2 regions of the Solibacillus cecembensis genome follow, and region 1 is predicted to be linked to the other one. Evidence: a T-box and tRNA genes for the amino acid it is inferred to sense, from the RefSeq annotation. Region 1 holds a T-box; the other holds one or more tRNA genes.
The links. A T-box is a leader RNA that pairs with one kind of tRNA and senses whether it is charged. The one in region 1 lies ahead of serS (serine--tRNA ligase), so its partner is inferred to be a tRNA-Ser.

Region 1 (10,595 bases):
CGTTGTATTAGGGACAACGGCGAAAATTTTCGGCATTAACATCTTTAAATTAATTCGTATGATTAAAGACGAGCTATTACTAGCATTTACGACGTCATCATCTGAAACTGTACTACCTCGCCTCATGGAAAAAACAGAAAAAATGGGTGCACCAAAGGATATTGTTTCATTTGTTATTCCAACTGGTTACTCATTCAATCTGGATGGTTCAACACTTTACCAAGCAATTGCAGCGCTCTTTATTGCACAAATGTACGGTATTGATTTATCAATCATCGAACAAATTACATTAATGCTTGTGTTAATGGTAACGTCAAAAGGAATCGCAGGTGTACCAGGCGTTTCATTCGTTGTACTGTTAGCCACATTAGGTACTGTTGGTATTCCGGTTGAAGGTTTAGCATTCATCGCAGGTATTGACCGTATTTTAGATATGGGACGTACAGTTGTAAACGTTATTGGGAATACAATTGCTGCTCTTGTTATGGCGAAATGGGAAAAACGCTTTGATGAAAAGCAATTTGCTGAATATCAAGCAACTTATTTAAAATAATTTAGTAAAAGGACATCGCTTAGCAATATCGAAAACGTAGATGTCTAAAATGAAAAACGCATCATTCCAATTTTTACGTTGGAATGGTGCGTTTTTCATGTAAATTTGCTGAATCAAGTTAACACTTTCGCCAAATATGCACGAATTGATTGCTCACCGTTATGTAATGCTTGTTGTTCACGCACCTCGTCCTTTGCAACCTTTTCCTCTGCCCCTTGGATTACCTGCTCAATATCTGCTTGTGGGATAATGACAATCCCATCAATATCTCCAATAAGGTAGTCGCCCGATTGGACAACGACACCACCTAAGGAAATCGCTCCCCCTACTACACCGCCACCATGTTTATTGCCCGCTGCAACTGTTGTCCCTAATGAAAATATCGGAAAGTCAATGGCCCTCGCTGCTGCTAAATCACGAATTACACCATCTACGACAAAGCCTTGTACACCTACACCTTGTGCAAGCTGCATAACAAAATCGCCAGCAACCGCACGATTCGTATTACCCTTTGCATCAATTACTAAAATATCCCCTTTTTCCGCCTTACTAATCGCCTCTAGCACCGCCCCATTTTCCCCGTCTGGCAAGCGCACTGTTACTACACGTCCCGCTATTTTAAAGTGATCAGCTAACGGCTTAATCGATGCATCCACATTTGTGTGTCCCCCTGTTGCATCAGAAATTGCCGTTGTTGGTAGTGCGAGTAAGCGTTGTTCTAACATTGTTACTGTCGTCATATTTCCATCCCCATTTCATATGCTTTTACAAACCCCAAAATTTGTAATTACCTCTTAGCATAATAGATAACTCTTTTTCATTGCAATATTTTTCTGAAAATTCCGTTACAACATTCTCCTTTTGGGGAATACTATTTACATATAAAAGGGGGCTCATGTATGAACAATACACTAATTCAACAGTCAATTAATGACGCTGGCATGCCTATTTATAAAATGACTACTTTCGATATTGATGTCGTCGCCCGATTAACAGGGGGGATTGCGCCTACTATTGCTTATTTCCATAAAGAAAAAGAAGTAACCGATGATATACGCGCCATCCGCTTTCATTTTGATAATCCCGCCTCTTATATTGAAGATTATAATAAGTTCCAATCCATGCTATTCGAAAAAGAGCAGCGGGCCATCAATGAATTGTATGAATCATTCAGTATCAAACCAAAAAATATGTCCAGTGGCATGCAGCTTATATGGAGTTTCTTTGTTTTTCTGCTCATTACCGTTCCACTTATACTCGCTGTATTTATATTAAAATGAGCGAATACCTTTTCGAATAACGCAAAAAGGTATTTTGAATGTGAGATCAAAATACCTTTTATTCAAGCTATATTACTTTCTTAAATGACTCGTTTGTGCCAGCATATGACCAATCCGTGCCACAATATGATCCACTTGCTCTGGGTTTTCCATTAAATCATAATCATTAATATTTATACGCAGCACTGGACAAGCATTGAAGTCGTTGATCCAATTTTCATAGCGACTATGCATCTCTTCCCAATATACATGTGGTGTTTGTTGTTCCATCTCACGCCCGCGCTCTTGAATTCGTCCAATGACATCATCCATTGGGCCTTCTAAATAAACAAGTAAATCGGGATGAGGGAAATAAGGGGTCATTACCATCGCGCCAAATAAATTCGTATACGTTTCGTAATCTGTCGGCGTCATTGTCCCTTTATCATAGTGCATTTTTGCAAAAATCCCCGTATCTTCATAAATTGAACGGTCTTGAATAAAACCTCCACCATATTCGAAAATACGCTTTTGCTCTTTGAAACGCTCTGCTAAAAAATAAATTTGTAAATGGAAGCTCCATTTCTCAAAATCCTCATAAAATTTATTTAAGTAAGGGTTCGTATCTACCTTTTCAAAAGATGTCCGGAAATGTAACGCTTCTGCTAACGCGTTTGTCATCGTGGATTTTCCAACACCGACTGTTCCTGCAATCGTAATAACTGCATTTGCTGGGATATTGTATTTCTCTCGTAAATTCATGATTACCGCAAACTCCTTTGTTGCAACTTTTTTTCAATAATTTTTAGTATATTTTGCAAATCTGCTTCATTTTTCACAAAATCAAGCGCATCCCCATCGATATGAATAACAGGTATTTCTGGGTGCATTTTCTCAAAGCGACCAATAAATTCATGGTAATCCTCTGATAGTTGCTCCATATAATCACGTGAAATATTTTTCTCAAATTCACGACCGCGCATGGCAATTCGCTCCATCACTTTATCAAGGCTCGCATGCAAATAAATGACCATATTCGGTCTTGGCATATCTTTCGTCAAGATGTTATAAATGGCCTCGTACTTTTCATATTCAGTCGGCTTTAATGTTCGTTTCGCAAAAATTAAGTTCTTAAAAATATGATAATCCGCTACGACTGAACGTTGCTTCTCTAAAATATGATTAACATCCGAAAGTTGCTTGTAACGATTGCATAGGAAAAACATCTCTGTTTGAAAGCTCCACTCATCTATATCCTCATAAAACTTCCCTAAAAACGGATTTTCATCCACAATCTCTTTTAATAAATGGTATCCAAACGCCTCTGATATTGCTTTTGATAACGACGTTTTGCCCACACCAATCGGACCTTCTACTGTTATAAATGGCTCAGACACTAGAAGTCCCCCTTCTCTATATAGTCAGTGCTTTTCATTCTATCATAGTGAATAGGCGACAACAAAAGAATTCAATTTGTAAAAGTACATATCCTATTTCCTTTAATTTTTAGCCTGCATTTCAAAGCCATGCTACAATTAACGAAAAGGAGCAATTACACATGATGATAAACAATAAAGACCAATATTATATGGAAGTAGCACTAGAAGAAGCAAGGAAAGCAGCTGCGCTAGGAGAAGTGCCAATCGGTGCAGTCATCGTCTATCAAGATGAAATTATTGCACGTGCACACAATTTACGAGAAACATCACAAAATGCATTAACGCACGCAGAAAGTATGGCAATTCAGGAAGCTTGTAAAAAAATCGGGAGCTGGCGCTTAGAAGAGACGACCCTTTACGTCACACTGGAGCCTTGCCCAATGTGTGCTGGCGCTATATTACAATCACGAATTCCACGCGTTGTGTACGGCGCACGTGACTTAAAAGCGGGCTGCGTTGATTCGTTGTACCGACTGTTAAACGATGCGCGATTTAATCATGAATGTGAAGTAACAGAAGGCGTTTTAGCAGACGCATGTGGACAAATTTTAACTGACTTTTTCCGCGCATTGCGTGAACGGAAAAAAGCTGAAAAACGATTAAGAAAAGAATAACTACTAAAGCATACTTAATATTAGATGGTGATAATTCACAACTCTTCTTCCCCCATCAATAGGAGGCTTTCTATGAACGGATTTACATTATTCGACACCACTCATATTATGTGGCTTGCTAGTATATTACTTGTATTAATTTTTCTAATATATCTTTATAAGTTTTCTAATATAGTAAATCAACAACTTTATTTGAAATTTATTTTTTGGCTATTACTTTTATTAGAATGCGCTAAGCAACTCTTTTTACTTGTCCAAGGGAGCTATTCCTACTGGAGTCCGCCACTGCATTTATGTGGGCTCGGCATTTTCATCACAGGTTGGCATGCTTATTTGGGAAGTCGGACGACTGCAACTTTACTGTATGCTTTAACACTTCCTGGTGCTGCCATTGCACTCCTTTTTCCAGGTTGGACAGCTGATCCAGTAGGGAGTTTTCTCCATGTGCACAGTTTCTTATTTCACGCATTACTGCTCGCTTTTATTATCCCATTACTCGTAATGGAGCAACTTGATTTACGATGGCAAGATTTATGGAGAGCGGTCGTATTTTTAGCACTCACTGTACCACCCATATATATATATAATAGCTACTTTCAGACGAATTTTATGTTTTTAAATCGGCCTGTTTCAGGTACACCGCTACAATGGCTTTTTAGTGCATTCCGCGCATCTGGCTATTTAGCTAGCTTAGCATTCGTTCTATTAATCTATTGGTGCATAGCATACGCACCGTTACTCAAACGAAAAGAGCTATAATGCCTTTTCAAATACAATTTTATGACGGCCCTTTGCATCGGTAAATGTTGAGATGATTTCAAAGCCTGCTTTTAAATTCACAATTAGCATTGCTTTCTTTTCATTGCGACCATATGTGCGAACGCGGCTATAACCATGCTTCTTGCACCATTCATGCTGTGCTGTCATACATTTCATTGCAACACCACGTTGTTGAAATTGTGGGTGAACCCCACCAAGCCAACTATAAAATACCCCATCTGGCTGCTCATATCCCAATTTGAACCCTGCAACAATGCCCTCTTCCAAAGCAATGACAGCTAATAAATTTAACTTTTGCTCGAGCTTTTCTCCCTTCAAAATTGCCCCATCAAAAACTGCTCGATGTACTTGTTGAATACCGTCTAAAATAGATTTTGGTATTTCTTGTTGAAATAACTGGATTTCCATTTCATTCCCCTTCCTACTGTTCAAAAAAAGGGGTACTCTTTGTAAAAGAGCCCCCTTCTCATTATTTTGCTGAAATGACTTCTACGCCACCCATGTATGGACGTAATACTTCTGGAATGATAACAGAACCATCTGCTTGTTGGTAATTTTCTAAAAGTGCTGCTACTGTACGGCCAATTGCTAGACCTGAACCGTTTAATGTGTGTACATATTCTGGTTTTGCATTCGGCTCACGACGGAAGCGAATATTGGCACGACGCGCTTGGAAATCTTCAAAGTTTGAACAAGATGAGATTTCACGGTACATATCTTGCGCTGGAATCCATACTTCTAAATCGTATTTTTTAGCAGCAACGAAACCTAAATCTGCTGTACACATTTTTAATTTGCGGTAAGGTAAACCTAATAATTGCAATACTTTTTCAGCATGACCTGTTAATAATTCTAACTGCTCATAAGACTCTTCTGGTTTAACAAAACGTACTAATTCGACTTTATTAAACTGGTGCTGACGGATTAATCCGCGCGTATCCCGACCTGCTGAACCTGCCTCTGAGCGGAAGTTTGCACTGTACGCTGTAAAGGCTTGTGGCAACATGTCTACCGTTAAAATTTCATCTCGGTAATAGTTAGTTACCGGTACTTCTGCTGTTGGGATTAAGTAAAAGTCTACTTCATCTTCCTCACGCACCAGTTTGAATACATCCTCTTCAAATTTCGGTAATTGACCCGTTCCTGTTAAGCTATCGCGATTAACGATTTGTGGTGGCAACATTTCTGTATAGCCGTGGTGATCTGCATGTAAATCCATCATAAAGCTAATTAACGCACGCTCTAAACGCGCACCTAATCCTTTATAAAATAGGAATCGGCTACCCGCCACTTTTGCACCGCGTTCAAAGTCCACGATATCTAAATCTTTTGCGATATCCCAGTGTGCTTTTGCTTCAAAATCAAATGTCGGTACGTTCCCCCATTTATAATCTTCTACATTATCGTCCTCTTCCGTTCCTACTGGTACAGATTCATGTGGAATGTTTGGTAAACGCATCATCATATCTTTAAATTCTTCTTCAATTGCATTTAACTCCGTATCAAGCGTTTTAATTTCATCGCCAACTTGACGCATACGTGTTATTACTTCAGTTGCGTCTTCTTTATTACGTTTCATGACAGAAATTTGCTCTGATACTTTATTACGCTCAGCCTTTAATTCCTCTGTTTTAGCAATTAACTCACGACGCTTTTTGTCTAGTGGTTCAAAGTTATCTAAGTTACCTAAATCTTCATTACGCGTCAGAAGCATTTTTTTCACTTCTTCAAAATTATCACGAACACGTTTAATATCTAACATATTTTCTTCCTCCTAAGTCAATTGAATTGATGATTTTTTACGCTTCAATACGTTAGTGTATTAGCGAATTGAACACAAAAAAGCCCTCCATCCCTAATGAAAGGGACGAGAGCTACCCGCGTTGCCACCCTAATTGAATAGAACAAGTCTATTCCACTTACTTAAATAACGACTTTGGTAAGCCGGCCAAGTTAAAAAACTTCAACTTCGCATCTCCAGGACGGATTCACAAGTGTTTTTATCAGCTTCCACCAACCGCTGACTCTCTTTGAAAAAACATACTCACTACTACTTCCTATCATCGAATTCAACTATAAATTTAACCATACTGTACTATATACATCGCATTTTGGCAAGTTTCTGCTAAAGTAATCCGAACAAAAGTGGTTTATGCTATACTTTTCTGACATTGTTCAGTTATTAAAAATATAGTATTTAAATACAGTCAAAAAGGGAGGAATCTTTATGCTTTATTTTCAATTATACAAAGAAAATAGTATTCCACTATATGAACAACTTTATATTGGTATAAAAAATGCCATTTCTAAGCAGCAATTAGCTGTCGGTGTTCGTCTACCATCCAAACGGGAGCTGGCTGATTTTTTTAACATAAGTCAAACAACAGTCGAACTAGCATATGCACAACTTCTAGCAGAGGGCTATATTATGTCTAAGCCGCGTGTTGGTTATTTTGTCGAGGAGATTGATGAGCTTCCGTTTATTGCGAGGGTGAATGCTGAAATCCTTACTACGCCGAAAGAAAGACTTACATACGCAATCGAATTTTCATCTGCTCAAATCGATGAAAATTCCTTCCCTTTTACGATTTGGCGTAAATATGCAAAAGATGTACTCGATACGCCTTTTAAGCATTTATTACAAACCGGTGAGCGACAAGGAGAGTTGGCATTACGAATTGAAATCGCCAACTACTTACATCAATCACGCGGCATTAAATGCACCCCTGAACAAATTGTTATTGGTTCAGGTACAGAGCAACTGCTGCCCATGATTTTAAAGTTATTTGATGATCATGCAAAGTTAGCTCTAGAAAATCCGGGTTACTCACCAATTCATCGAGATCAGCTAAAGCAGCGCGCTATCCCTGTGCCCATTGATACGGATGGACTCATTATTGAGGAATTACAGAAAACGGCGGCAAATTTAGTTTATGTGACCCCTTCACATCAATTCCCAACAGGGGCCGTTCTGTCAGCCAATCGGCGCACACAGCTGTTGAAATGGGCTGCACAAGCACCTGATCGTTACATTATTGAAGATGATTATGATAGTGAATTTCGCTATACCGGAAAACCAATTCCTGCCCTGCAAGGACTCGACCAAAATGAACGCGTCATTTATTTAAGTACATTCACAAAATCACTGATGCCATCGCTGCGTGTAGCCTTTTTTGTGTTACCGCCTGAATTGCTGAAGCGTTATCAAACTGATTTTACGCATTATTCGGCAACCGTCCCTCGGTTTGAGCAACATATTTTAGCAAGCTTTATGAAAGACGGTCATTTTTCAAAGCACTTAAATCGAATGCGCAAAATTTATCGGAAAAAGCATGATAAGTTAATTGAAATTTTTTCTAGCCAGTTTCCTGAAGTCCATATTTCAGGGGATGCAGCAGGGACGCATTTACTCATTTCCGTACCACATCACCAAACTGAACAACAGCTTCATGACATTGCTTTAAAACAGGGAATACACATTGCCCCGTTATCAAACTATACGTTAACTGCAAATCAGTCTCGTGAACGTGTATTTTTATTAGGCTTTGGCAATATTCCACTAACATTATTAGAAGATTACATTCAACAATTAATGATTTGTTGGGGTATTCAAAAAAGGAATTAAAACGGCACAATTTCAATTTCATAGTGGTCAAACCAATAATGCAACTGAATTAAATAGGCGATTAATTGAGGCCCTGCCATCAATTGTCCGAACCATGGAACTGTGAAAGATTTCCCTCCTGATTCAAGAAGCTGATGCAGTTTTTCTTGATTAAATAACTCGTGGAGCACAGATTTTTTGTGATTTAAAATAGTACGTAATTCCTGCTGCACGCCTATTGTATACGCTGGGTGATACGTTTTTGGATAGGGGTTCTTTTTACGATAGACCACATCTCTTGGTAAGATGTCTTCAAAAGCACGTCGTAAAATGCCCTTCTCCATTCCTCCAGCCATCTTCATTTCCCAAGGAATATTCCATACGTATTCCATAACGGTATAGTCTGCAAAAGGCACACGCACCTCGATACTCGCTCCCATACTCATACGATCACTACGCTCTATTAACGTTTGCATGAAATACATATTATTTAAATAAAATAATTGCTGGCGTTTAACTTCTGTAGCATCTCCAACAAAATGAGGCATTTCTTTTACAGTTTGTTCGTAACTATTGTGCATATACTCCGCAACTTTAAGCCGGTCTTGCCAAAGCGGTGTTAATAATTGTTGGCGTTCCTTTGTTGAACGGAGCCACGGGAAGTGTTGCTGTTCCTCTTGCTCATGAAACCAAGGGTAGCCACCAAATACCTCATCTGCACATTCACCAGATAAAGCAACGGTAAAATCACGACCAATTTCCTTACAAAATAAATACAGTGACCCATCGATATCGGCCATACTTGGCATATCCTTCATATATAAAACATCTTTTAATGATTGCACTAGTTGGTCTTGTTTAAGTATGATTTCTTGGTGCTTTGTTTGGAAAGCTTGTTGCATCTTCTCTATCCAGTAGCCATCTTGTGATACTTGAAACGCATTCCCTTTAAAATGCTGGTCATTGCCTTCATAATTGACAGAGAATGTACTTAAAGTTTGATTCGTTTGCGCATATTGCTGAGCTGCAACAGCTGTAATAATACTTGAATCTAGACCACCTGAAAGCATTGTGCAAAGAGGTACATCACTCATTAATTGGCGTTGAATCGCCTCCGTTACAAGGCATCTCACCTGTTCAACCGTATCGGATAAAGAATGCGTATGTGTTTTACTTTGAATATCCCAATAACGCCAACATTTTAGTTGTGACTTTGTTACAGTCATCGCATAACCTGGCTTTAATTCTAAAATATCTTTAAATATACCATCTCCGGGCGTTCGGGAAGGACCTAAGCTTAATAATGCGGCAAGACCTCGATAATCTACTTGAGCCTTTATGTTTGGATGGCTTAAAAGCGCTTTAATTTCTGAACTAAATAAAATTCCATCTGGCAATTGCTTATAAAAAAGCGGCTTTATTCCTAAATGATCGCGGCATAAAAATAAGTTTTGTTGGTCATCATCCCATATAGCAAAGGCGAAAATTCCGTTGAAATAATTTACGCATTGCTCACGCCATTCTATAAATGCAGTTAAAATCACTTCCGTGTCTGAGGTTGTTGAAAATTGATGCCCCTCTTGTAGTAATAAATCGCGCACAGTTGCTGTATTGTAAAGCTCTCCGTTATATACAATCGTCAGACCCTGCTTTGTCATGGGCTGCCCACCACCGCCTAAATCGATAATAGAAAGCCGACGATGTCCAAGCAATGCATGCTCGCTACAATGAATTGCCCCTGCATCTGGACCGCGATGAATTAATGTAGCAGTCATCTTCTTTATATCCTCCGTATGATGGCTTAAATCCTGTTCAAAATTAATCCAACCAACAATTCCACACATATTTTCACTCCCCCCATCCATTACTTTATGAGATAGATAAAAATTGTATAATTTGTCCTAACAAAAAACACATAATTCTCGAGTAGAGAATTATGTGTCTTAATTTTTATATTCTTAGATTGTCCCACCAATAAAACCAAATACACCACTCCATAAGTTACTGAAGAAGTTCCCGATTCCTTGGAAGAATAGTGATGCTTTTCCTGCACGTTCTACGCCTTCTGTTGTCACGACATCTGCTGTAATGCCTGAACCATCAATAAAGCCATAATCTGTGCCCTCTGTACGCTCCACTACAACTTGTCCAACAACTTTACCTGCTTTGACACCTGCTTCTAATTCCTCGACATCTAAAGATAATTTAGGAACGTACAAGTCTTTTTCATTTGTATTAACCATTATCGAAATCGGCTCTTTGACAGCAATATTAACTGCATCTTCTTTACCTTTTGTCACAGCTAATGATTTTTGTTTTTCAAAAATGTAGTTGGCTGGAATAATT
Region 2 (10,529 bases), on a different contig from region 1:
TTGTAACAATATTGTTTTGCATACGTTCCGCAACTACTGTGAAATCAATACCACCAATCGCACCGCCTTCTTCCAATGTTAGTGGTGGGAAAATTGGATTTTGGCGCAAATGCATGCCCCAGTCGCCAATTAAATTTAAATCAAACGGTACCGGATCAAGTGAACGTGTCCCATCTTTTAATGCTTCATCTAAATTTCGATAATATTCTGGATAAGTTTTTGGCGTTTTAAAACGAACTTGCGCTTCTTCATCTAAAAACTTGAATATTTCATGACCTTTATCTACAAATCGCTCAATCATGCTTTCTTCCGCACGACCGAGAGTTAATCGTTTTATAAATGCAATTACTTGCTCACGGTTGTCCGAGAAGCCTTGATCTTTCATATAGTGATTTAATGGAACCCATGGTACACCGCCAGAATAAGCCGTTGTACCACCAATTTGATGCGTTTTTTCAAGTACTAACACAGATGCACCATTATCCGCCGCTGCAATTGCTGCCGATAATGCCGCGCCCCCTGTCCCTAGAACGATTACATCTACTTCTTTCTCCCATTGAATGTTTTGCATCGCATTCTCTCCCCTTTTATGAAATGATAGTAATGCTATCAAAAACAATTATGTTGTATTATTCGGAAAATTTCAACATAAATTATCTCATTTTATGCTAATTTAATAATTAACTGACTTGAAATGTCGAATATAATCAAAACATCATATAAAAATATAAAATGGTATAGAAATTGTGTTTTACGCTTGTAATTTCTATACCATTCATTTTTATTTAATTGGAAATCTCTTAATTTAACACAAATATAAAATTCGACATGTAAATAACGACCGTCACTGTGAGGCAACTAATAATCGTTGAAAATAAAACAGTTTGCGCCGCTGTATCCGATTCGACATCATATTCTAAAGCGAGACTTGCACTATTACGTGACGTTGGAAATGCACTAGCAATAAATAAAGATTGTGCCACTACCCCATCCAATCCAAGCGCAAAGATGACAAGCAATGCAATAGCAGGTCCAACCAATAAACGTGTAAAGCAGCTGACAAAAATCATTTTATTAAACATCGACCGTATTTCGATTTGCGAAAGTTGCGCACCAAGTGTAATTAATGCAACCGCCACAAAGCCATTTGCAATATGCTCTAGAGGAATGCTAAACGTATCTGGTATAGGTACATTCAAGTAATTAAGTACCCCACCTAAAATAAGCGCATGCACAATCGGCATCTTCAAAAAATCGAGGACTATCGCGATGCCAGACTTCGTAGAGGAAATTAAATTGTATAACCCATATGTATACGTCACCATATTTTGGAAAATTACCATAATGACCTGAATTGCTACACCAATCGGGTTCGTAGCAAAAATCATTTGCGCAACAGGAATACCATAATTCCCTGAGTTGATGAGCACGACACTGTTTTTAAATACCGCTGCTTCTTTTCGTTCCAGCTTTAGGACCTTCGCTAACAAGTGACTCAATAGCATTTGACTCCCCATAAAAAGTACGATAAAGAGTGTAATTTGCCCGATTACACTTACTTCAATCGACGTTTCATAAATATTAATAAAGACCGCTGCTGGCATGAAGCAATACGTAATTAAATGGGACAATGCCTTTAAATTAAAATTGAACTTCTTCTGCAAAATTGCGCCAATGAAAAGCAGTATTAAAATAGGCGCAACAATTTTGAAAAAAATCATTGATAAATATTCCACAACGCAACCTCCCTAAAAATATATCCATATTCTTCTATATAATATTATATGATTAGACAATTACAAATGCAAAAGCACAGCGTATAAACCGCTGTGCTTTTGTAGTGAAGATTATAAATACTCGATTGCGTTTAATGCCTTGTATAACATTTCGGCAAACTGTGCTCTCGTTAACTTTTGCTCTGGATTAAATTGACTTGAAGCAGTGCCATCCACAACATCGAATAATTCCAAAATCGCGATACTTTGACGCGCTTCATATGTTAAATGAGAAACGTCTCTAAAATTTGTCTTTAATTCATTATAAGCAAGTGACAAATCTTGATTTAAATAGCGGTACATATTGGCTATGATAATCGCTGCTTCCTGACGACTCACTGCACTATGCGGACTAAATTGCTGCGCCGTCACTCCGCTCATAACACCTGCTTCTAATAAGCCTTGTACATAGCTTGAAGATACCGTCGACTTTAAATCGTTATATTTTGTCGCTTTCGTACTTGAAACATCGAGCGCTTTCGCAAGTAATGTCGCAACATCAGCACGTGTCACACTTTTATTCGGAATGACTGACTTACCTGATGTTGAATACGTAATGCCGCGCTTCGCTAATTCACGAATACCTGACGCACTCGTGCTCGCTGATGCTAAATCCGAATACGTTGTTTTGCTATTGCTCGCTGTAAAAGTCCCGCCTATTTTTGTGCGAATAACAAAATTAGAGCCTTCTACTTTATAGCTTGCTGGTGTTGTCCCATTATTATCGGTACGTTGCACAGCCATTGATGAAGTCCCATCTAATGTACGCATTGGGATTCGAATCTCGACAAAGTCTGAAAACACTTGCGCCGCTTGTCCTTCTGTAAAGCTAATAATTAATTTATCATTGTCTACAGTCATAGACACTCCAACCGCTGCAGATGTCCCTTTAATATCCGCTGTCGGAATTAATAGTTCGATTCCTTCCGCTGTCAACATCATCGTCTTATCTGCTACATTCTTAACTTGTGAAGCCTCAATCTTTGTCGTATATCGACCGTTATAATAAGCCATTTCCTCATATGGTGACCACGTCGTATCTGGTTGTGAATAAGCAAAGGAACTCGAATCATCTGGAATATACAACGAGTCATACTTAGGTTTCTCTAGTTCAATGCCCCCTGGTTTAATCGCGTTAATGTAATCTGGATAGTACGTAAAAATTAACCCTAAATAATCTGGGTCATTCCACATCGTTTCAAGGCGACGTAATTTTTCATACGTTTTGACATGTCTTTTCGCCTCATAAGATAATGAATTATAATACGCGCGCGCCTTCGCAATTTCCGCTGTGGACGAGGTACGACTAATATTCGCCATATAGGCATCAAATGCTGCAGCTTGTAATTTTGCCTCTTTAACAACGGTATTTTGATATAAAATATTTCTTTCCGCATCGATTAATTTTTGTAAATTCGTTACATACGTTTTCGCCAAATCACTAAGCGCATTATACGCCAGTCGAACATCTTTAATTTGAGCTTCTGTATAGCTATTTGTAATGCGATTAATGCGGTCAATAACGACTTGCGCCTCTTTTTTCGCCTGGTCCGTCTGTTCTTTCATGCTATTTTCATAAGAGACAAGTAAATCTAACATCTTTTTGGACACTAATTTTTTCGCATTTTCATTTAACGCTTCGTATGCCGCACGCACCTCTGCAATGGCTGTTGGCGTAGATTCATCATTCAGTGCAAGGATCTTTTCCTCTACTAAACGAGCCGCTTCTTTGTCAGCAAGTTCGGTTTCCTTACCATCGAGCTCTGCCAATAGCTGTGCAATTTTTTCATAGTCCACTACTAATGCTCGTGAAGATTCAGGCAATGCGTCGTATGCATCTTGAGCTGCTTGAATTTGATCTTTTGTTGATTTTGAGTTAAGGTCCTTGATTAATTTGTTGACGCGGTCGATGGCAGCTTTCTCTGTACCTACCTTTGCCCATAATGCTTCGAGTATTGCGGCATTTGTAACTTGTGATTTAGCATCAGCAAGCGCGATATATTGATCATATACTAGTTTTACCTCGGCATATGTTGAGGTATCTGATAAACCATTGATTGCTTCGATTATTTTTTGGATACGTTCCTCTAAATCTTTAGCTTCAATTCGCTTTTCTTGATCAAGTAAATTAGAGTCATTAACAAAACCCCTATAGATTGAATTAGAATTAAGTTTGTTCCATTCAGCTCTTACTTTTAAAATATCTTCCCTAGAAGAATCTATATTTAACTTATTAATTTTATCTTGAATGTCTTGAATTTTTCCAACTGTATTATTAAATTCCACTAGCTTTTCTTTAAGTTTATCTGGGATTAATACTTGCTTACCCTTTAGCTCAACAAATGCACTATCGGCTGATGCAACGGCACTTTCTAAATCACCGAAACTTGTGTAATTATAGTTTAAAGCATTAATCGCATCTATGACCTTATCTACTTCTTGTCTATCAAAATTCTTTAATTCATTTAAATCAATCTCTTTTTTCGAACCTTTTATTGTATATTCTAGCATGTCCGCTTTTATTGAAATCGAGTCAATTGGTTCCTTTATTATTAACTGTAACTTTTTAGTATTAATATCATATTGATATAAATTTTTGTTATCTGCGTCATTAATAAAATATAAATACTCTATATCAATTGTCGTACTGTCGCCTGTTGTATGTTTATAATAAAGTATCTTTCCAACTCCGGATTTTGCGTCCTTATCAATTGTTGTTGGTGTTCCAGATAGATTATCTAATTTAAGCTCTTTGATTTCTGCATTGTTTTTCCCATCAGCATAATACATGGCTTTATCCGTTTGAACGGGATTTTCAATTTTTTCAAATGCCTTGAAAGCTTTTCCCCACTGCGTAATATCAATACCATTTGCACCATAATCAATTTTACTACCTATCGTTGTATTATCCGCTAAGAAGTAACGGTATTTAATATTTGTACTATCTTTAATTGAATTATCATTTTCAGCAACATCTAAGTGATACCATTCCTGTTTTCCCCCATTGTTCACTTGTACTAAATTCCATGAATGTAGCTCGTTGCTATCAGACTTTCCTGATACGTAACGAACCTCTAATCCTGCTTTCTTTAAAAGCTTGTACGTCCAAAGTGCATACATATGAGCAGAACCATTTTTATCTGATAAAAACTTCCCGACATTATGATTAGTTGATGAAATATAATAATTCCTAATTGTATAATCATGGATTGCTTTTACTTTTCCTGCATCAGTATTAATATTCAATAAAATGGAATCACCTGTAGTACTTAGCAATTTATCTACTGATGCGTCGAGGTTTTTCAATTCTTCTGGAGTAGCAAAGTAATTAAAAGAAAACGCTAATTCCACTGAACCTGTACCATCACCTGTTTCCGTAGGATTTACACGAACATTATTAAACATTCCGTACAACATCGTATTATCAATTGAAGCTGTATCAGTTGTTGTCGTACCGTTTATATTCGTTTTCAAACCTTTAAAAATCGCTTCGATATCTGTTTTATACGTTGCAACATCCGTTCCCGTATAAGTAATCGTAAATCCTTTTGTAAGTTTATCCATCTCATTTAAAATACCGCTTTTTAACTTATCTCTTGTTGTAGCAGTAATTGTTGGTAAACTCACTTCATCCGCAAAAGTCGAAGTCCCAACAAATTCATTTTTAATTTCAAACGGAACTACTTCCGCCGCCTGCACTTGTCCCGCAACAATTACCGTCGCAGGAATTGCGAGCATTGCAGCAAGTATTTTTTTAGATTGATTCATCTAGTTAACAGCCCCTCTTCATTTTCTTTATGTATTCGTTAAAACAAACATAATTGTCATTACTCTTTATATCGACATTTATCACTAGTTTTAGAATACCATATTGGATGAAATTTGGAATTTTCTTTTATGATTGTTCCTCATCATTACGTGGGTGTTTCCATTCGCAAAAAAAGGAAGGTTAGAAATATCCAACCTTCCGTAAATTCATCCTTTTTTAAGCGCATTAATTTGCTTTGTCAGCTCTAAAAACTGAGTATCCAACTCCGAATAGCTTGGATCTTTTGCCGTCATGAAACTTAGCTTCCCTAGCACTTCCTGACGTGCCGTTTCTAGATGCAATAGCTGCTCTTCCTTTGTATCCTTTTGCGTATTGGATTGACCAACTGCCCTCTTTTGAATCGCTCCATCTTGAATAACCAAATGCATATTCGCCAATTTATCAACAAAATATCGGTCATGCGAAACAAAAATCAACGTCCCCTTATACTCCGCAAGTGTCGCCTCCAGCTGCTCTCGTGACGGTAAATCTAAATGATTTGTCGGCTCATCTAAAATCAACACATCCCGATTTTCTAAAATATACTGCATGAGCTTACACTTTACGCGCTCACCCATACTCATATGGGCAATCGGTTCCTCCCACTGCTCCATTTGAAAACCAAGATGCCGCATTAAGTTTTGCACAAGGCCACGGTCTGCATAGTTATCCCGATGAAAAAGCATTGCAGGCGTTTGATGATCTGGTAAATCAAATACTTCCTGCGTTAAATAGCCAATATTCGTCGTAGGTGAAAACGACAGCTCGCCATCATAGGATTCTCTCCCTATAACCATATTTAAAAAAGTTGTTTTCCCACTTCCATTTGCCCCTACTAACGCCACACGCTCACCATGCAAAATCGTAAAATTAACCTGCTCAAAAAGACGTCGCTCCCCAAAATACTTTGACACATTTTTCGCCTGTAAAAATCGTTTTCCTAACTTGCTATTCGCTTGCAATGTAAAATTAACCGATTGCTCTTTCGCCACTTGCTCAACTTTATTTTTCTCAATTTCCTTTTCAATCATTTTTCGCTTCGACTTCACTTGGGCATCCATACGTTTTGCCTTGGTGCGATAATATTCTTTCGGAAATTCCTGCTTAGTAGAATCACGGTGCGCCTTTTGCGACCAAGAAGTGAGCGCATCCATTTGTTGTTCCAGCGTGTCAATTTTCTTTTGCTGCTTTTCATATGCACGTTGCTGCGTGTGACGACGCTGTTCCCGAACATCCATATAATGCGAGTAATTGCCTTGCTGCTCGATAAATTGCTGCTGTTCCAATGACCATATTTTTGTCGTCACCTCATCCAAAAAATACCGATCATGTGAAACAACAATAATCGTCCCCGGATACGTTTTAATTTGATCGATTAAATTTTGCATACTTTCCACATCTAAATGATTAGTCGGCTCATCTAATAATAAAATTTGCGGCTTTTGCGCAAATCCCCTCGCTAATCGGCGTTTCAATCGTTCCCCACCACTCAGCAGCTCATACGAAACATCTGGCACTTGCCACTGTGCGAGCAACACCGCTTCCTCTTCCATTATCTCCCCTGGCTGAAAATGCTGTTCTTCTTGCTGCACTACATATACAGTGGCATCCGGTTGAAGCCATTTTCGCTGACCACTCGTAAATGTTTGTGTTCCTGCAATTATATTTAATAAAGTAGATTTCCCGCTTCCATTCCGTCCGATAATACCAATGACCTCACTTTGCTTTATTGTAGTAGTCACATTTTCGAAAAGAATTCGGTCGGCTAACTCCATCGTTCCATGCTGTAATTTCAATAATTCTCTCATATATCTTACCTCCGCAATTTGGGAAGAAAAAAATCCCCCCAAAGTTTTCATTTGGAAGGATTAGCTGCTGTTCATATTTGTATAAAAAGACGCCAAAAAGCGCATAGCAAAAAGTCTTTTATACAAAATTATTGGAATTTGGGCATACTAATCCTATTTTTTGTTTGAAAAAAATTTTCAATTACTCAAAAATAAGATTAGATAATCATCGTCCACCCGTCACTCCCTTGATCATTTATAAATTCACTATAACAAATTCAAACGATGTTGTCATGAGCTGAGACAATCATTGCGGGAACTTTTGGAACATGCTACAGTAAAATAAAACCAATTTTGATTAATCACTTTAAGGAGGCTTTTCCATGAGGCGACACCATTACTACTTTCTAACTTTATTAATTTTGATTATGAGTTTTTCATTTAATACGAAGAGTTCTGCTGCAAAAACTTTATTTAAAGATGTACCAGCCCATCATTATGCATATGATGCGATTAAATGGGCCTATGATTTTGATATTATTGGTGGCTATCCAGATGGCACATTCCGCCCAACTCAATCAGTCACTGAGCAGCAATTTGCGAAGATTTTAGTTACTTATTTTGATTTAGAACCGGTCTCAGAAGAACTTAATAAATTCACGAAAAAGGAAACCGCTTCAGATCATTACTACAATACACTTGCTGCCTATCAAGTACCGATAAATGGATATTTTGATAATGATATTCGAGGACGTGCAGTTAGCCGTGGTCTCGTAGCACAAGCAATTACCCATGTAGCAGACGGCAATGCTACGCTAAATCAATCCATTCAGTTTTTACTCGACCACAGTATTTCTGGTGGGCAAAATCCAAAATATGAAAACACCAACTTAGCAAAATATTTCGGTGCCTCGAACAATTTAACACGCGCACAAGTCGTTGCATTTTTCTACAATTTACAAAACAAAAACTACTTCTATATTTCTGAGGATGCAGAGAATAGCTATGAAAACTTAGACGCTCTCCCGCTATACGTAAGAGCAAATGCTGCCCGCAAAACTGTGGATGCTTCCTTACGAGTCGGTAAAGATTGGTCAACCGTATCAAAAGAAAACTCTTGGGATGGCAACTACTTCTACTATTATAAATACGGACGTGGAGAAGCCGATTCAAGCCTTCGGGATTTGACGATTTCCTTTACCTCTAAAAAGGATTTCTACGTAGAATATGAAACATATGATGGCTATGCTACGGGATTTGTACAAGGTTACGCAACTGTGATATCCGATAAAAAAGCGATGCTATCTGAAACGGTTGCTGGTGAACGCTGTGTCATTGAGTTCCAAAAGCTAAACAACAATGCGATCAAAACGATTGAACACGATTGTGACAGCTCACGTCAACGTGAAACCAACTTTAATGGCATATTAAAAGTAAAATAAAATGGCAACCAGTGAGGACTTATCCTTACTGGTTTTTCTTTTTTATCAAGCACACTAGTATCCATTATCCATATTTAAAATATTTTGCTCCTATTTTACCTTTATAGTTCAATCAATTGAATAAACATCTCCTTCACTAACTGTATCTATTACTTAACCTGTTATATGCTTTCATCATCCAGTTATTGTAATGCCATACCTAGGAATTGGATAACAAAAAAGCTGTATGTAAACTCAAATTATGAGCTTACATACAGCTTTAAATACAAAATGTATTTTATTATGACCCGTACGGGATTCGAACCCGTGTTACCGCCGTGAAAGGGCGGTGTCTTAACCGCTTGACCAACGGGCCATGGCTCCGAAGGTAGGACTCGAACCTACGACCAATCGGTTAACAGCCGATTGCTCTACCACTGAGCTACTTCGGAAAAATATGGTGGGCCTAAATGGACTCGAACCATCGACCTCACGCTTATCAGGCGTGCGCTCTAACCAGCTGAGCTATAGGCCCCATTTAAAAGAGATGGGTCAGGACGGAATCGAACCGCCGACACTTAGAGCTTCAATCTAATGCTCTACCAACTGAGCTACTGACCCATTATAAAAAAATGGCGGTCCCGACCGGGATCGAACCGGCGATCTCCTGCGTGACAGGCAGGCATGTTAACCGCTACACCACGGGACCATTTGGTTGCGGGGACAGGACTTGAACCTGTGACCTTCGGGTTATGAGCCCGACGAGCTACCACTGCTCCACCCCGCGACAATATTACTTTATTCTGTTAAAAATTATTACTAAAAATGGAGGAGGTAGAGGGATTCGAACCCCCGCGCGGTTTAACCCGCCTGTTAGTTTTCAAGACTAATCCCTTCAGCCGAACTTGGGTATACCTCCGAAATAAAATATGGTGGAGCCTAGCGGGATCGAACCGCTGACCTCCTGCGTGCAAGGCAGGCGCTCTCCCAGCTGAGCTAAGGCCCCATATAATGATAATAATGGTCGGAATGACAGGATTCGAACCTACGACCCCTTGGTCCCAAACCAAGTGCTCTACCAAGCTGAGCTACATTCCGAACATGTCAATTAAATTTATAATGGCGCGCCCGGCAGGAGTCGAACCCACAACCTTCTGATCCGTAGTCAGACGCTCTATCCAATTGAGCTACGGGCGCTAAAATATCTATTAAAATAAAAATGGTGCCGAGGGCCGGAATCGAACCGGCACGGTGATCACTCACCGCAGGATTTTAAGTCCTGTGCGTCTGCCAGTTCCGCCACCCCGGCATATGTTGGAGCGGAAGACGAGGTTCGAACTCGCGACCCCCACCTTGGCAAGGTGGTGTTCTACCACTGAACTACTTCCGCATATGCTTAAGAATTTTTATTCTGACAATGTATTAAATTAACTGGTGAGCCATGAAGGATTCGAACCTTCGACCCTCTGATTAAAAGTCAGATGCTCTACCAACTGAGCTAATGGCTCTCTAAATGGTGCCGGCGAAAGGAGTCGAACCCTCGACCTACTGATTACAAGTCAGTTGCTCTACCAACTGAGCTACACCGGCATTTAGAAATAAATGGTGGAGGATGACGGGCTCGAACCGCCGACCCTCTGCTTGTAAGGCAGATGCTCTCCCAGCTGAGCTAATCCTCCTGGGTAATATGCCTAGCGATGTCCTACTCTCACAGGGGGAAGCCCCCAACTACCATCGG

Region 2: it has a tRNA-Ser gene. The T-box ahead of serS (serine--tRNA ligase) is inferred to sense a tRNA for this amino acid. The anticodon was not compared.

The regions. Positions count from the first base shown of each region.
Region 1 covers NZ_JBNNMF010000038.1:7,439-18,033, forward strand. Annotated here, with positions in the region: gene ACQKIH_RS21110 (cation:dicarboxylate symporter family transporter) at 1-553, shown strand, start outside; gene ACQKIH_RS21115 (RraA family protein) at 667-1,293, opposite strand; gene ACQKIH_RS21120 (sodium:proton antiporter) at 1,453-1,833, shown strand; gene ACQKIH_RS21125 (deoxynucleoside kinase) at 1,906-2,574, opposite strand; gene ACQKIH_RS21130 (deoxynucleoside kinase) at 2,577-3,209, opposite strand; gene tadA (tRNA adenosine(34) deaminase TadA) at 3,374-3,865, shown strand; gene ACQKIH_RS21140 (YwaF family protein) at 3,938-4,624, shown strand; gene ACQKIH_RS21145 (GNAT family N-acetyltransferase) at 4,619-5,053, opposite strand; gene serS (serine--tRNA ligase) at 5,115-6,407, opposite strand; T-box leader at 6,506-6,718, opposite strand; gene pdxR (MocR-like pyridoxine biosynthesis transcription factor PdxR) at 6,873-8,270, shown strand; gene asnB (asparagine synthase (glutamine-hydrolyzing)) at 8,267-10,093, opposite strand; gene ACQKIH_RS21165 (D-alanyl-D-alanine carboxypeptidase family protein) at 10,208-10,595, opposite strand, start outside.
Region 2 covers NZ_JBNNMF010000045.1:51-10,579, reverse strand. Annotated here, with positions in the region: gene ACQKIH_RS21845 (FAD-dependent oxidoreductase) at 1-571, opposite strand, end outside; gene ACQKIH_RS21840 (AEC family transporter) at 801-1,736, opposite strand; gene ACQKIH_RS21835 (S-layer homology domain-containing protein) at 1,848-5,543, opposite strand; gene abc-f (ribosomal protection-like ABC-F family protein) at 5,751-7,391, opposite strand; gene ACQKIH_RS21825 (S-layer homology domain-containing protein) at 7,799-8,812, shown strand; tRNA gene ACQKIH_RS21820 (tRNA-Glu) at 9,096-9,167, opposite strand; tRNA gene ACQKIH_RS21815 (tRNA-Asn) at 9,169-9,243, opposite strand; tRNA gene ACQKIH_RS21810 (tRNA-Ile) at 9,250-9,326, opposite strand; tRNA gene ACQKIH_RS21805 (tRNA-Phe) at 9,340-9,412, opposite strand; tRNA gene ACQKIH_RS21800 (tRNA-Asp) at 9,425-9,500, opposite strand; tRNA gene ACQKIH_RS21795 (tRNA-Met) at 9,504-9,578, opposite strand; tRNA gene ACQKIH_RS21790 (tRNA-Ser) at 9,618-9,710, opposite strand; tRNA gene ACQKIH_RS21785 (tRNA-Ala) at 9,722-9,797, opposite strand; tRNA gene ACQKIH_RS21780 (tRNA-Pro) at 9,813-9,889, opposite strand; tRNA gene ACQKIH_RS21775 (tRNA-Arg) at 9,912-9,988, opposite strand; tRNA gene ACQKIH_RS21770 (tRNA-Leu) at 10,012-10,100, opposite strand; tRNA gene ACQKIH_RS21765 (tRNA-Gly) at 10,107-10,181, opposite strand; tRNA gene ACQKIH_RS21760 (tRNA-Lys) at 10,224-10,299, opposite strand; tRNA gene ACQKIH_RS21755 (tRNA-Thr) at 10,306-10,381, opposite strand; tRNA gene ACQKIH_RS21750 (tRNA-Val) at 10,395-10,470, opposite strand; partial or broken rRNA gene rrf (5S ribosomal RNA) at 10,481-10,529, opposite strand, start outside.